3 regions of the Flaviflexus equikiangi genome follow, and region 2 is predicted to be linked to each of the others. Evidence: riboswitches for the same ligand, from Rfam matches in the RefSeq annotation. Region 2 holds a riboswitch; each other region holds the start of a gene.

Region 1 (4,505 bases), 1.1 Mb from region 2:
CGGGACATGGGCGCGATGATGGCAATGCTCGTCCTTGCGATCATTCCGATCGTCGTGTTCTACCTGTTCTCGCAGAAGCACATCATCGAGGGCGTCGTTGCCGGCTCGGTCAAGGGCTGACCGTATGGCAGGGTGGCTTGCACCCGATTCGAAGTTCTACAACGGGTTGGTGTCCGTCACGGACACCATCATCGTCAATGTGCTGCTTCTGATCTTCAGCCTTCCAGTCGTGACCGCCGGCGCAGCACTTGCCGGCGCTCACGCGGCCCTGCTCAAGCAGGTCCGGGAAGAGGGATCGTCGCCCGCCAAGGCGTTCTGGACCGGCTTCCGCACGTCGTTCGCCCGGGCAACAATCGTCTGGCTTCTCATCCTCCTCGCGTTTCTCGTATCGGCGTGGGAGATCTGGGCCATTCGTCGCATGGACTTGGGTGCAGCCGGGACGGCGGCCACGGTGGTGGCGTTGACGGGGGTCGTGCTCGTCGTGTGCTTCGCGATCTGGTTCTTCCCCCTCATCAGCCAGTCAGAGAAGCCGCTCGCCGATGTCGCAAAAAGATCGGCGATTCTCGCTATTGGATACCTCCCTCGCACGCTCGTGTGCCTCGCGACTCTCGGCGTTCAGCCTTTGCTTCTTTACATGAATGTGGACATCATCGCCATCCTGATCTTCGCGAATATGGTGATTCTTCCTGCGGCGACTCTGTACGTCCATGACCTCCTCATCGAGCGGCAGGTCTCGGCAAATTTCTAGGCGAATGAAAGTCCCCATGCCCTCGGGTATGGGGACTTTCTCATGCTCACACCAGTCGATCTCACCTACTGGGCGGGCGTGTCTTGACATACGGACCCGAGCTCGTGTTATTCTGGCGGTGGTCCAGAGAACCAGCAGAGAGCCCCGGCTAGCTGGTCGACAACCCCTCACGTGCGAGGGGTGCCCCGGGTGACGACCAGGCCTTACTTGGCAAGCGAAGCACCGTCCGCGGTGGAGAGCACGAAGGAAAATATCATGACATTCACGAATAACACCCAGACGACACGGCATTCTGCCCCCGTATCGGCTCCGTTCCGACTTCGTCGAATGTTTATGTGGCATAAGTCCATGGCCTGATCCGGCCAACGAGATCTGCCCGGGAAGCATCCCGCCTCGCTTTATGCACCTTCACTCAGCTCCATAGGGAGCCCATTTGCTATACCCAAGGATCAGAAGATGACTATCCAACTGCCATCATCGTCACAGTCACGGCTCAGTTTCAAAGTCCCCTCTATCAGCATCGACCTGTCCTCCCTCGGCGTTGAGGTGTTCGACAGCTCATCAGACTTCGGCGAGGACTTTCCCGTCGAGACGTGCAACCTTCCAAGACTCGCCTCGATGACAAGCGCCGCGCTGAGCGATGGTCTCGCAGCGGTGACGCTCGGCTCGAGCTTCCTCCTCCGTTCAGACCTTCACTTGCGAGACTGCCGTCTCGACGCAGTGCGTGCCAGCGTCAAGCTCACATCGAAGATCACGGGCCCCATTTTCGCTTCGGTGACAGCCGACTCGGTAGGAGAGGCCGCGCTTGAAGCAGTCAAGGACACGGGTGTCGGGCTGGAGATTCTCGTCACCGGCGATGACCTCGGCCCGGTTATCAGCCTGATCGCGGCGGCGCACAGGGACGGTACGCCCGTGACTGTCGCCCTGACGGGTGAAACAGCGTCCCGCATCGATCTCACGGCACTCGGCAGTGTGCTCGATCGGGTCCGCCTGCGCGAGGCAGACCCTCATTCAGCCCGCGAAATCCGTTACTCACTGCGCTCGGCCGCTCTCGAGCAGGGCCGGGATCTCCAGGTCGTCTCCGACCTTTTCATGATCGTGTCCGGTTGCGCGATGGATGCGGAGGAACGCGCGAACCTTATCTCGGCTATCGGTGCCGATCGGTACGCGGAGGGCGCCGCGCGGGTCCTCGGAACCGTCCACGACGTTGCCGATCACATCGAGTCGTGGACAGATCTCGGCGCGGCAGACGCGTTCACGATCCTGCCCGGCTCACTGCCGACAGATCTCGCGTCCACCGTCTGCGGCGTGCTTCCTCTCCTGCGTGCGCGCCGAAGCGCGGAAAGCGCGGAGTAACAGAAAGCGCCGAGTAAGCACGACGAGAAGGGGGAGCAGTTCAATGTGCTCCCCCTTCTGCCACGCCAGCGTTAGTTCCCCTGCTGCTCTGCGATCTGTGCGCGCACAGCATCCATGTCGAGCTTCTGCGCCTGACCAACGAGGTCCTCGAGCGCCGAGGCCGGCACAGCGCCTGCCTGTTCGAAGATCTTGATGCCGTCACGGAAGACCATGAGGGTCGGAATCGACATGATCTGGAAGCTCTGCGCGAGCTCCGGCTCAGCCTCGGTATCGACCTTCCCGAACGTCACGTCCTCATGCTTCTCAGAGGCAGCCTCGAACGTCGGAGCGAACTGGCGGCACGGGCCGCACCATTCTGCCCAGAAGTCGAGGAACACGGTTCCTTCTTTCACGGTGTCGGTGAAGTTGTCCTTCGTGATCTCGACGGTCGCCATGTCTCACAATCCTTCTCTAGTCATCTTTCGTGATACAAGGCCTGTAACGGGGTGGACCTTCGTTTAATTCCCTATACGCTTACTCTCATGACGAACACGAGAGATGACGTTCGAGAGCTTGCAACGAAGGCGCGCGGCGCCGCCAGGGTTCTCCGCAGCGCGTCAACGACGACGAAGAATGCGGCGCTGGCCGCGATCGCATCAGCACTTGAGGCCCACGCACCGCGGATTGTCGCGGCCAATGAGCGCGATATTGCCAAGGGCGTGGCGAACGGGCTGACGGAGGCCCTCGTGGACCGTCTCACTCTGACGAGCGAGCGTATTGCCAACATCGCGGACGCGGTCCGCGATGTTGCGGCGCTCCCGGATCCCGTCGGTGAGGTGGTTGTCGGCCGTACGCTTCCGAATGGTTTGACCGTGCGCAACGTGAGAGTGCCGATGGGAGTGGTGGGCATGATCTACGAGGCCCGCCCGAATGTGACGGTCGATGCGGCGTGCTTGGCACTGAAATCCGGCAATGCTGTCCTCCTTCGCGGCGGCAGCGCGGCCGAGGAGACGAACGAGGTGCTCGTGTCTCTCATGAGGGACGCCGTCGAATCCGTCGGCATCCCGGCGGATGCGATCGCGTCCGTCGATCAGTGGGGGAGAGAGGGCGCGACGGAGCTCATGAAGGCGCGCGGCTATATCGACCTCCTCATTCCGCGCGGAGGTCCGGGCCTCATCCAGTCCGTGGTCATGAACTCGACCGTTCCCGTCATCGAAACAGGGGTCGGCAACTGCCACGTGTTCATCAACGCTGATGCCGATATCGATCGTGCCATCGCGATCACCCTCAACTCGAAGACGCACCGAACGGGCGTGTGCAACGCGGCCGAGACGCTTCTCCTGCACCGGGACTTCCCGGGCGCTGCAGAAGTTCTCACCGCACTTTCCCAGCGGGGCGTCACCTTGCACGCCGATGCTGGCGCGAAGACCATCGCACACGCAGTGGGTATTGATGTGCTTGATGCGACGGAGGACGATTGGGATCGCGAATACTTGTCGATGGACATGGCGGTCGCGATCGTCGATTCGGTGGATGCGGCGATTGAGCATATCGGTGTCCACTCCTCGGGCCACACTGAGGCGATCGTGACCGATTCGGTCGCTGATGCGAACCGCTTCGTCGCGTCGATCGATTCGGCTGCTGTCATGGTCAATGCCTCGACCCGTTTCACCGACGGCGGGGAGCTCGGTCTCGGTGCTGAGATCGGCATCTCGACTCAGAAGCTGCACGCGAGGGGTCCGATGGGGCTTGCTGAGCTCACGACGACGACGTGGGTTGTCGAAGGTGCGGGGCATGTCCGCTAGCGGCTTTCCCGTCACGGCCGAACATGACCTCGCGTGGATCGAGGCACCTCACCCGAACGATAATCTGAGGCGCAGGATCGGGATCATGGGCGGCACCTTCGACCCGATTCATCACGGCCACCTCGTCGCCGCCTCGGAGGTGCAGCACCGGTTCGGCCTGGATGAGGTGATCTTCGTGCCGACAGGGGAGCCGCCTTACAAGCAGGAGCGGGAAGTATCCCCTGCAGAATACCGCTACCTCATGACCGTTATCGCAACGGCGTCGAATGCTCGGTTCTCCGTGTCCCGGGTCGACATCGATCGGGCAGGTCTCACCTACACGATCGACACTCTTCGGGACTTGAGAGAGATCTATCCTGACGACGAGTTCTTCTTCATCACCGGCGCCGATGTTCTTCCCCAGATTCTTGGATGGAAGGATGCTCCTGGTTTGTGGGACCTTGCGCACTTCGTCGGTGTCAGCAGACCCGGCCACACCATTGCCTCGAACGGGCTCCCCGAGAATCGCGTCACCGTCATCGAGGTGCCAGCCATGGCGATCTCGTCGACGGACGTGCGTGAGCGCGAGAAGATCGGCGTCCCTATCTGGTATCTCGTGCCGGATGGTGTGGTCCAGT
Region 2 (4,505 bases):
CGGAACTGTCGGCAGGCGACCGTGTCGTCATCCCGTTCCCGATCGCCTGCGGGCACTGCTGGATGTGTTCGCGCGGACTCGTCACCCAATGCGAGACAACCCAGGTGCGCGAACACGGGTCAGGCGCCGCTCTCTTCGGATATTCACGTCTCTACGGCTCCGTTCCCGGCGGTCAGGCCGAATACTTGCGTGTTCCCCACGCGAACTTCGGGGCTATCACTGTCGGCACCGATCTCCCAGACCATCGCTATCTCTTCCTCAGCGATGTGCTGCCGACAGCGTGGCAGGGCGTGGCCTACGCGGGCGTCCAGCGGGGCGATTCCCTTGCTGTGTTTGGGCTTGGACCGATCGGACAGTTCGCGGCGCGGATAGCAGCCCATCTCGGGGCGACCGTGTACGCGATCGATCCCGTTCCGGAGCGGCGTGCCATGGCAGAGCGTCACGGCATCACCACGTTCGACTCGGACGCTGTCGAGCAGATCAGAGATCTCACGGAAGGCCGGGGCCCTGACGCCGTGATCGACGCGGTGGGCATGGAGGCGCACGGTTCCCCCGTCACCACAGCCGCCCACAGCATCGTCGGCCTCCTGCCCGACGCGGTGGGACGGAAGGTCTTCGAGACAGCAGGTCTCGACAGGCTGGGAGCTCTCTACGGCGCCATCGATCTTGTCAGGCGCGGCGGCACGATCTCGCTGAGCGGCGTGTACGGCGGGCAGGCCGACCCCATCCCCATGCTGTCTCTCTTCGACAAGCAGGTCCAGGTGAGAATGGGACAGGCCAACGTCCATGCCCACGTCGATCATCTTCTTCCCCTGGTCGAGGATGAGTCCGATCCGCTCGGCCTCGAGGACTTCGTCACCCACAGGGCGCCTCTCGAGCAGGCTCCTGCCATGTACGAGACGTTCCAGAAGAAGGAAGACGGCTGCATCAAAGTCGTTCTCGACCCCAGATCATGAGGCTATGGGCGGACAACCGCCCCTCCCCTGGGTGCTCCCGGTTGGCAACGGAAGGGGAAAGATCAACCGGGCCCACCATCCGCCGACTATCGCGAGCCAAAACCTGCGCGCGATGGAAGGACGCTATTCCTGATCGGCTGATTGCGCGTGCTCGGCCGTGTAGGGGAAGAAGGAGATCTTCCCATCCTGCTCGAGGACGGCGAGGCGAATGTCCGACATGTTCTCGTACCCGGATTGACGCCCTGCACTGAGAATCTCGGCGACAGAGACTCGCTGGCGCCGCATCGCCCCCGTCCGTGCCCGACCATCGGCGACGAGGATGATGGGAGGACCCTCGAGGAGCCTGCTCGCTTTTGACCACCTGGACACGACGAGGTTGAATGTCACGGCAAGGAGAGCGAATGTCGCCACCGCTACGAGCCCGCCCGTCAGCGTGCGGTCCTCTCCCGTGATCCCCTGCTGGATCAAGTCCCCCATGGTGATGAAGAGGAGAAGGTCGAAGGAGCTGAGCTCCCCAAGCGTGGCCCTGCCCGCTGCTTTCGTCAGGAGCCAAAGCACAACAAAGGCAATGGCAGCGCGGAGAACGATATCCATCAGGGCAACCTCCATGTCGTCACAGGAACCCCCACATCGAAGCCGTCAGAGCCGACGAGCCGGATCGTTCCACTCGTGCTGGGTTCCCACCGGTCCGAGGCTCGTCCCTCGATCGAGAGACGAGCGTGAGTGGAGCCCGCGGGAAGCTCATACTCGAACCGCACGATCCCACCCCGCAGTGCCGTCTGATCACTGGGCTCTGGCACGAGCAGGAGATCTTCGAACATGTCGAGATATTCCTGATCGATCTCGATACGGAGGGTTTCGGGCAATCCATCCCGGTCGGAGACCTTGACGATCACCTTGAGGTCCAGGCCGGCTCGCGTTGTCACTGGATAGTCCACCCCAACTTCGGCCGTTCCGAGAGCCGCGGTGCGCTGCGTTCCGAGATCAAAAGCCCCGAGGGCAGCGGCAAGGAGGACAAGCGCGAAGAATGCCAGCACGCCCGATCGTGCCCACCGCCGCCACGCCTTATCACTGTCGTGGACGACGTCCTCGAGGAGGGATTCCGGCGGCCGATCTCCTAAAGTCTTCACCCATCCCCCATCATGCTGACTAGAACGAGAACCACCCACCAACATAAGTCGGCGGGTGGCCTACATCATAGCCATATGGCACAGTTTCTTCGAGTCATCAACCGTTCGGGAACTTACAGGGCGTGACCGGGCCGCCTTGGAGACCGATGCAGTGGCCTCCCTCTTTGCCTCCGGTACTGATTTTGAGCATGTTGAAGCTGTCCGACCACCTGACCTTCACATCTGATGAGTGGAGCGCCAGGTTGACCCGGCTCCACAGGAAGAGCGGATCGTGGTTCCACTTCCAGTGGATGCCGCTGTCCGTGGCGAAACAGATGTGGTGCCCAGTCGTGGCGATGATCTCCGCATCTTCCCAGTCATCGCTCCCCGCCGATCTGATGCCGCGAATGTAGTGCATCTTGTGCCCTGGCGAATAGTCGTCACACGTGCCGATATATTCGCTGCGCAGGAGGAGCTCGCTGGGGATGTGAGGGGCGTCGTTGTCCGAAGAAAAGTCCGGGTTCGTCATGAGATTTCCCTTGAATGTCGCTGTCTTCCACTCGGATCTTTTGATCGAGGGCCAATCTTCTCCCAGGGGCACCGCTAGCGATAAGCGGTTGCCAGTCGACAAGCTGAGAGGCTTCACGTCGAACTTCTTGATTGTGGTTTGAGTCTAGCGGGGACTGCGGACAGAAAAGGTCAAGGTTCCGCGAGAGAGGCGCGGAAGATCTCACTGACCACGAAGCACTGTAAGAACCGAAGGGATACGAAGACTCCGTCTGTAGATACAGAAGAAAATCCCCTCGGCCTACGGCCTACGGCATTGGTGTCGGCGGCAATTGAATTTGGTGCACTTCCGGCAATCGAAAACTGAGCAGTTTCAGTCTACATTTTGTTGTTCTTGTCGGTGTCTGATTCGGTACGAGGTTCCTTTCGTGGTCAGTACTTGAGCATGGTGGACAAGCCGGTCGATGATGGCTGTGGCGATGGTCTCGTCGTGGAAAATCGTTGACCAGCTACCGAAAGCGAGGTTCGAGGTGATCAGGATTGATGACTGCTCGTATCGGTCTGAGATGAGCTGGAAGAACAGATTCGCTGCTTCGGGCTCAATGGGAAGGTAGCCGAGCTCGTCGATGATGATGAGCTTAAAACGGCGAATACGGCGCAGCTCTTTAGGGAGTTCGCCTTTGTTAGGGTCTGCTGAAGGTTTGGTTGAGTCCGGGGTTTATGCCGCCAGACCGACGACATCCATCATTATGGCCTCGAATTCGACCGGTGTCAGCTTCCCAAGCCTTCGCTGCCTGCGCTTGCGGTGATACTTTCCCTCGATCCACGCCACGATCGCGAGGCGCAGCTCCTGCCGGGTCCGCCACGGGCGTCGGTCGAGGACATTCTTCTGTAGCAGCGAGAAGAATGATTCCATGGCCGCGTTATCTCCGCACGCACCCACACGCCCCATCGAGCCCCGCAGCCCGTGCCGATTCAGGGCCTTCTGGAATTTCCGGCTTCGGAACTGGCTCCCTCTATCGCTATGCACGATCACGCCCTGCGGGAAGCCGCGCTGCATGAGTGCGTTCTCAAGCGCCCGAACCGCCAATGACGCCTTCATCCGCTTGTCAATCGCATACCCCACGATCCGGTTCGAACACACGTCCTTCAACGCACAGAGGTAGAGCTTGCCCTCACCGGTCCAATGCTCGGTAATGTCTGTCAACCACTTCTCGTCAATCCCATTCGCGGTGAAATCACGCTCCACGAGATCATCCCCTACTGGCGCACCAGCCTGCCTGTAGCGGCGCTTGCGCGTCGCAATGACCGACTGGATGCCCGCAATGTTGCACAGCCGCCATACTCGCCGCTCCGAGACCTCGTAGCCGAGGTCGTGGAGGTCATCAGCGAGAACCCGATACCCACCTTCGTGGTCATCAATATGCAGTTCTCCCAGCACCCCGATCAAGTGCTGTTCTTCGACCTCACGAGCAGAGACAGGCTGTTTCAACCACTGGTAATAGGCCTGCTCACTGAACCCCAATACCCGGCACACCACCGCGGCAGGCACCCGAACACGGGCACCTGCCGCAGCCATCTCACGGACGAGCGGGAACACTATTTTGGGGGCGTGATGTGCACCTGAGACAGGTACGCTGCCGCGCGCCTGAGGACCTCGTTCTCCATCTCGAGCTCACGGATCCGCTTCAAGGCAGCCCGCATCTCACGCTGCTCGTCAGGGTCCTTCGAGGGCGCCATTCCGTGAGCCTTGAACCTCGCGTCCCGCACCCAGGACGGCAGCGCGGTCCTCGATATCCCGAGGTCCCTACACACGGTTTTCTGCGCGATACCGGACTCCACCAGCGCGACAGCGTCACGCTTGAACTCCTCGCTGTACTTGATCGGCATGATCTCATCCTTCCAGCATCGCTCTCTCGAGCAAAGCAGTCTT
Region 3 (4,505 bases), 300 kb from region 2:
CTGCACGCTCCGATGCATCGATGCCGCGATCGGTCAATGTCGCAACCGTGTGGCCTGCCTTCTCCGACTCGATCGAGATGACGAGACGGGCAATCTGAGAATCGCCATGTGTTTCGAAGGTTCCTGCTGTCACGTCAGCACCCAGCTCAGCGACAACAGCGAGCACGTGGGAGCTGGCCGGCTCACCCGGACGAGACGTGAAGGCGAGATCGATGAGGCTCCTGCCCGGGGGTGGGCTGTCAACGCTCGGCGGTGGCACGATGGCGCGGCCAAGACGCGACGACGTGTCCGCCACGATGTCGCCGACGCGCCCCGACTGGACGACACGGCCCCCCTCGAGCAGAGACACACTGTCACACGTATCCCGCACCACCGCCATCTCATGCGTGATGATGACGACGGTGACACCCGTCTGGTCCCGCACGCTCTTGATCAGAGTGAGAATCTGGTCCGTGGTCTGAGTGTCGAGTGCCGACGTCGGTTCGTCACACAGCAGCACGGCGGGACGTGCGGCAAGTGCTCGGGCGATAGCGATTCGCTGTCTCTGGCCGCCGGAGAGCTGGGACGGATAGGAGTTCCCGCGATCGCCGAGACCGACGAGGTCGAGCAGTTCCTGGACTCGATCGCGACGCTTGCCCCGATCAAGGCCCGCGACTTTCAACGGGTAGGCGATGTTCTGGCCTGCCGTTCGAGCATCGAGCAGGTTTCCGCCCTGGAAGACCATGCCGATCGAGCGGCGGGCTGCACGCAGCTCGGTGGGATTGAGAGCGGACAGGTCCTCGCCATCGACCCACACGTGTCCCTCGGTCGGCCTCTCAAGCGCGGTGAGGCAGCGGATCAACGTGGACTTACCTGCGCCCGATTCCCCGACGATCCCGTGGATCTCCCCCGCGGGGATCGTCAGATCGATACCGTCGAGGGCAACGACCGGCCCCGGGTATACCTTGCGAACGCCGTCCAAGGTGATCATGAATTCCTCCATCGGTCCGGGCGGTAGCACCGAGTTCTCCTCGGTTGCTGCAGCTTCGTCGAGCCCAGGTCTCTCAGCTGCTCTGGATGGTTGTCTCATTAAACATCGATGCTGGCCCGCACCGCCAACTGTCTCACCTGTCGGACCGCGCGGGGCTGTTGAGCATCAAGAAGTCACCAGTGTAGGCGACCAGTGCCCGCACGGCTATGACCCAACCCTCACATGCAACCAGGCAGGTGCAGAGCGAATACTCTCATTACCTCGTCCGATCACTCCGATCGACCGGCAGTCTTCCTCTATCGCTCGTCGTGCGTGGCGGGATCCCACTCTCCGAGAGGACGCTGCGGCAGAGCGGAGATCGCTCGAACCTCCTCAGGAGAGAGCGTCACCTGCACTGCATGAAGATTCTGCTTCCTGCGCTCCTCGTTCGTCGAGCGGACGATCGGGATCGTCCCGATGGCGCGATGCCAGGCGAGTATCGCCTGCGACGGCGTGATTCCGTGAGCATTTGCCGCTGCTTTGACGGGTTCGGCGTCGAAAAGTTCCCCTCCCTTGGATAACGGTGACCACGCCTGGATTGCGATGCCGCGGCGGGTCAGCTCGTGGCGGAGGTCGGAGCGGTGGATACCAGGATCGATCTGGATCTGGTTGACGACCGGGACAAGACCGGTCCGTGACTCGACCTCGTCGAGATGCTCCGGCAGGAAGTTCGAGACGCCAAGGGCGCGGACAAGTCCCTCTTCCTGCAGTTTGGCCATCTCCTCGTACGCCTGGGCGTAGAGCCCGAGCATGGGGAGGGGCCAGTGGATCATCCACACGTCGATGTAGTCGACTCCGAGTTTTGTCAGGCTCTGCTCGAGAGCTCCGCGCACATTGCCATGGTCGCGTCCGCGCAGCTTCGTTTGGATGATGACGTCATCCCGGGCGATGCCGCTGTCACGGATTCCCTGACCGACCGCTTCTTCGTTCTCGTAGCGGGAGGCGGTGTCGATCAGGGTATAGCCAACCTCGATCGCTGCCGTTACAGCCGACGCGGCCTCGTCTCCCTTGAGCGGGGAGGTGCCGAACCCAATGTCGATGGACTCAAAATCTATCTGCGTATTCACGCCTTGAGGCTATCAACCAGCCTCGGCCCACCGCGAGGGCTCATGGCCGCAAGCGGAATCTCCCGCACGACAGACACTCACCTTTTCCCACCGTGGCGTCAGGCTCCAACCAGCGGATCAGAGCAGAGCGGCGAGAACCGATAGTTCAGTTTTGAGGACGTTGACAACTGCGGCACCGGCGCGGGCAGCGGAGGTCGCGCCGGGGATAGAGTCCTCGAAGGCGAGGCAGTGCTCCGGTGCCACACCGAGTCTTCTCATCGCCGCCGCATAGGGCGCCGGATCGGGTTTGCCGGGGAAGGGCTCGTCACCTGTGACGCGGGCAGCGAAGTACTGTTTCGGCAGGCTCTCGATCGCGGGTCCGACCAGGTCAATCGGAGTGGCAGTGACGAGTGCTTGAGGGATCCCCGCTGCCGCAAATGCGTCAAGGAGCTCGATTGCGCCCGGCATGATATCTGGATCCGAATAGACATGTTCGGCCATAAGCCCGGCCACCTCGTCGAAGAGCACCATCGGATCCGCTTCTTGCCCGCCATCGCGGCGCAGAATGTATTGGAGATGCACGGCATGGTCTTCGGTCGATGAGCCGTGCAGAGCGGCCTCATCGTCCTGCGTCCAGGTCCCGCCGCGCCCTTCAACGACGTGACGGGAGTAATCAACCCACCGGGATTCTGTGTCCGTGATCGTCCCGTCCATGTCCCAGAGGATGGCAGCGGGTTCTGAATCGAGTCCGCAGGCGCGGTAAACGTCAACAAGGCTCATAGAGCCAGGGTACGCGACCACCATTCACATATCGACCAGCATGAGAACCCTTGATGAGTCTCCCCACCTCAGCCCAGCGAACAGATCAGCTGATTCTCTACGGCGGTCAACCCAGGTGATCGTGGAAACGCTCCCAGGCGAATTGGCGCAACATACCGGATGACTGGTGCAAGGAACCCTATATCTCGACGATGTCGTGGGCGTGCGTCATGACCGTCTGATCGTGCGTGGCGGCTATGACGCCTGTGCCGTTCTCAGCAAGCATCGTGAACAGGTCCATCACCAAGCTCTTATTAGCATCGTCGAGCGACGCGGTCGGCTCATCGGCAAAGACCCCACCGCGCTTCTTTGTAGAGAGCGCGCGCAATACCGAGCCGCTGTTTCTCCCCTCCCGAGAGGACTCCAGCCTTGTCTGCGGCTCGACCGGACAGACCAACCTCGTGGAGGACGCGGTTGACGCGCGCCTCGGATTCAGCGCGCCGACTGCGTCGCGGGCGCTCGAGTGTCACGTTAAAGGCAACGGTCCGATCATCGATCACTCCCGAGTCCTGGTAGACGAACGCTGCCCGATCACGCCAGAACAGCCGTCTCTCATGCCGCGACCACTCGGTGGCGTTCTCACCGCTGATCTCGACCCAGCCGGCTGACGGTGGCAAGAGGAGTCCAAGGATGTTGAGAGCGGTGGTCTTTCCGGCTCCTGAGGGCCCAATCAGTGCAGTGATTCGCCCTTCATCTGCCCTTATCGTGAACTCATTAAGAATGACATGGTCACCAACGTCAAAGCCAACAGCATTCGCAATAATCATGAACCCTCAGTTTCTACGATGAATCGACTGCTGCAGCGACGACGCGATACTGCGCAGGTAGGCAAGGACGACGGCAGATACGAAACAAAGCACCAGCGCTACGAGGGCGGCGAATAGAAGGTGACTGCCAATGCGAAGTACTGCAAACGAAAGGAGAATGGTTGCAATCGTCGCCACCGCCAGGATGCTCATCTCCACGGCGAGGGGTGCCAGCGCAACCGAGTATGCCGGACGACCGCGGAGAGCACAGTCGTCCCCGTGCTCGTCCCAGAGACCCAGTTGAAGACTGCATACTCACGCCTTGCTGTCACGAGCCAATCAGCGACGACCGCGGCCTCCCTTGTGGGATCCCTCCTTCTCAGCATCGTCGGCGTGCTCGGAATGATGATGACCGCGATCGTTTCGTACACTGCTTCGCTCGTGTTCCAGCGGAAGATCGTCGTCGATAGCGAGCCGACCAGAAAGACGACGCAAGCGATACCCGCACGCGAGGGTTTCCAGATACTCTTCGCTAGCAGGGCTCTACGAGCATTGACCGTTTCGGCAGCATTGACGAATGCAGGGGTTATGCTCGGCAACACCATGCTGCCCGTGCTGGTACTCCGAGATCTGGAGATCCCTCCAGCGGTGTTCGCGATCATGGGCGTCGTCGCATCGATCGGTGCGGTCCTCGGCTCTGCTGTCGCTCCACTCCTCAGCACCCGGTTCGGGCTTCGCCGCCTCCGCATCTGCTCCGCCCTCATCGCGGGCCCGGCCGTCCTGTTCGCTGTCTACTGCCGGCAGCTACCCGGCCATGAGGTCATCTGGCTCATGCTTCAGGCATTCTTGTGGAACCTGCTTGTGTCGATCTCGTCCGTTGCTGGC

What was found. Region 2 has a riboswitch for S-adenosylmethionine ahead of H2O75_RS01550 (hypothetical protein). Riboswitches for the same ligand answer to the same signal wherever they lie in the genome.
Region 1: it holds a riboswitch for S-adenosylmethionine, as region 2 does, so the genes downstream of both, H2O75_RS06645 (LLM class oxidoreductase) here and H2O75_RS01550 (hypothetical protein) in region 2, are expected to answer to the same signal.
Region 3: it holds a riboswitch for S-adenosylmethionine, as region 2 does, so the genes downstream of both, H2O75_RS03010 (methionine ABC transporter ATP-binding protein) here and H2O75_RS01550 (hypothetical protein) in region 2, are expected to answer to the same signal.

The regions. Positions count from the first base shown of each region.
Region 1 covers NZ_CP059676.1:1,411,528-1,416,032, reverse strand. The annotation lists gene H2O75_RS06655 (carbohydrate ABC transporter permease) at 1-120, shown strand, start outside; gene H2O75_RS06650 (MusI family membrane protein) at 125-748, shown strand; SAM riboswitch class IV at 869-971, shown strand; gene H2O75_RS06645 (LLM class oxidoreductase) at 1,205-2,104, shown strand; gene trxA (thioredoxin) at 2,176-2,538, opposite strand; gene H2O75_RS06635 (glutamate-5-semialdehyde dehydrogenase) at 2,626-3,888, shown strand; gene nadD (nicotinate-nucleotide adenylyltransferase) at 3,878-4,505, shown strand, end outside.
Region 2 covers NZ_CP059676.1:332,584-337,088, reverse strand. The annotation lists gene H2O75_RS01565 (alcohol dehydrogenase catalytic domain-containing protein) at 1-956, shown strand, start outside; gene H2O75_RS01560 (DUF421 domain-containing protein) at 1,080-1,550, opposite strand; gene H2O75_RS01555 (hypothetical protein) at 1,550-2,086, opposite strand; gene H2O75_RS01550 (hypothetical protein) at 2,184-2,594, opposite strand; SAM riboswitch class IV at 2,611-2,727, opposite strand; partial or broken gene H2O75_RS01545 (ATP-binding protein) at 2,946-3,248, opposite strand; one part of gene H2O75_RS01540 (IS3 family transposase) at 3,291-4,186, opposite strand; one part of gene H2O75_RS01540 (IS3 family transposase) at 4,186-4,462, opposite strand.
Region 3 covers NZ_CP059676.1:632,363-636,867, reverse strand. The annotation lists gene H2O75_RS03010 (methionine ABC transporter ATP-binding protein) at 1-970, opposite strand, end outside; SAM riboswitch class I at 976-1,063, opposite strand; gene H2O75_RS03005 (aldo/keto reductase) at 1,267-2,076, opposite strand; gene H2O75_RS03000 (HAD family hydrolase) at 2,194-2,835, opposite strand; gene H2O75_RS02995 (ATP-binding cassette domain-containing protein) at 3,156-3,641, opposite strand; gene H2O75_RS02990 (MFS transporter) at 3,900-4,505, shown strand, end outside.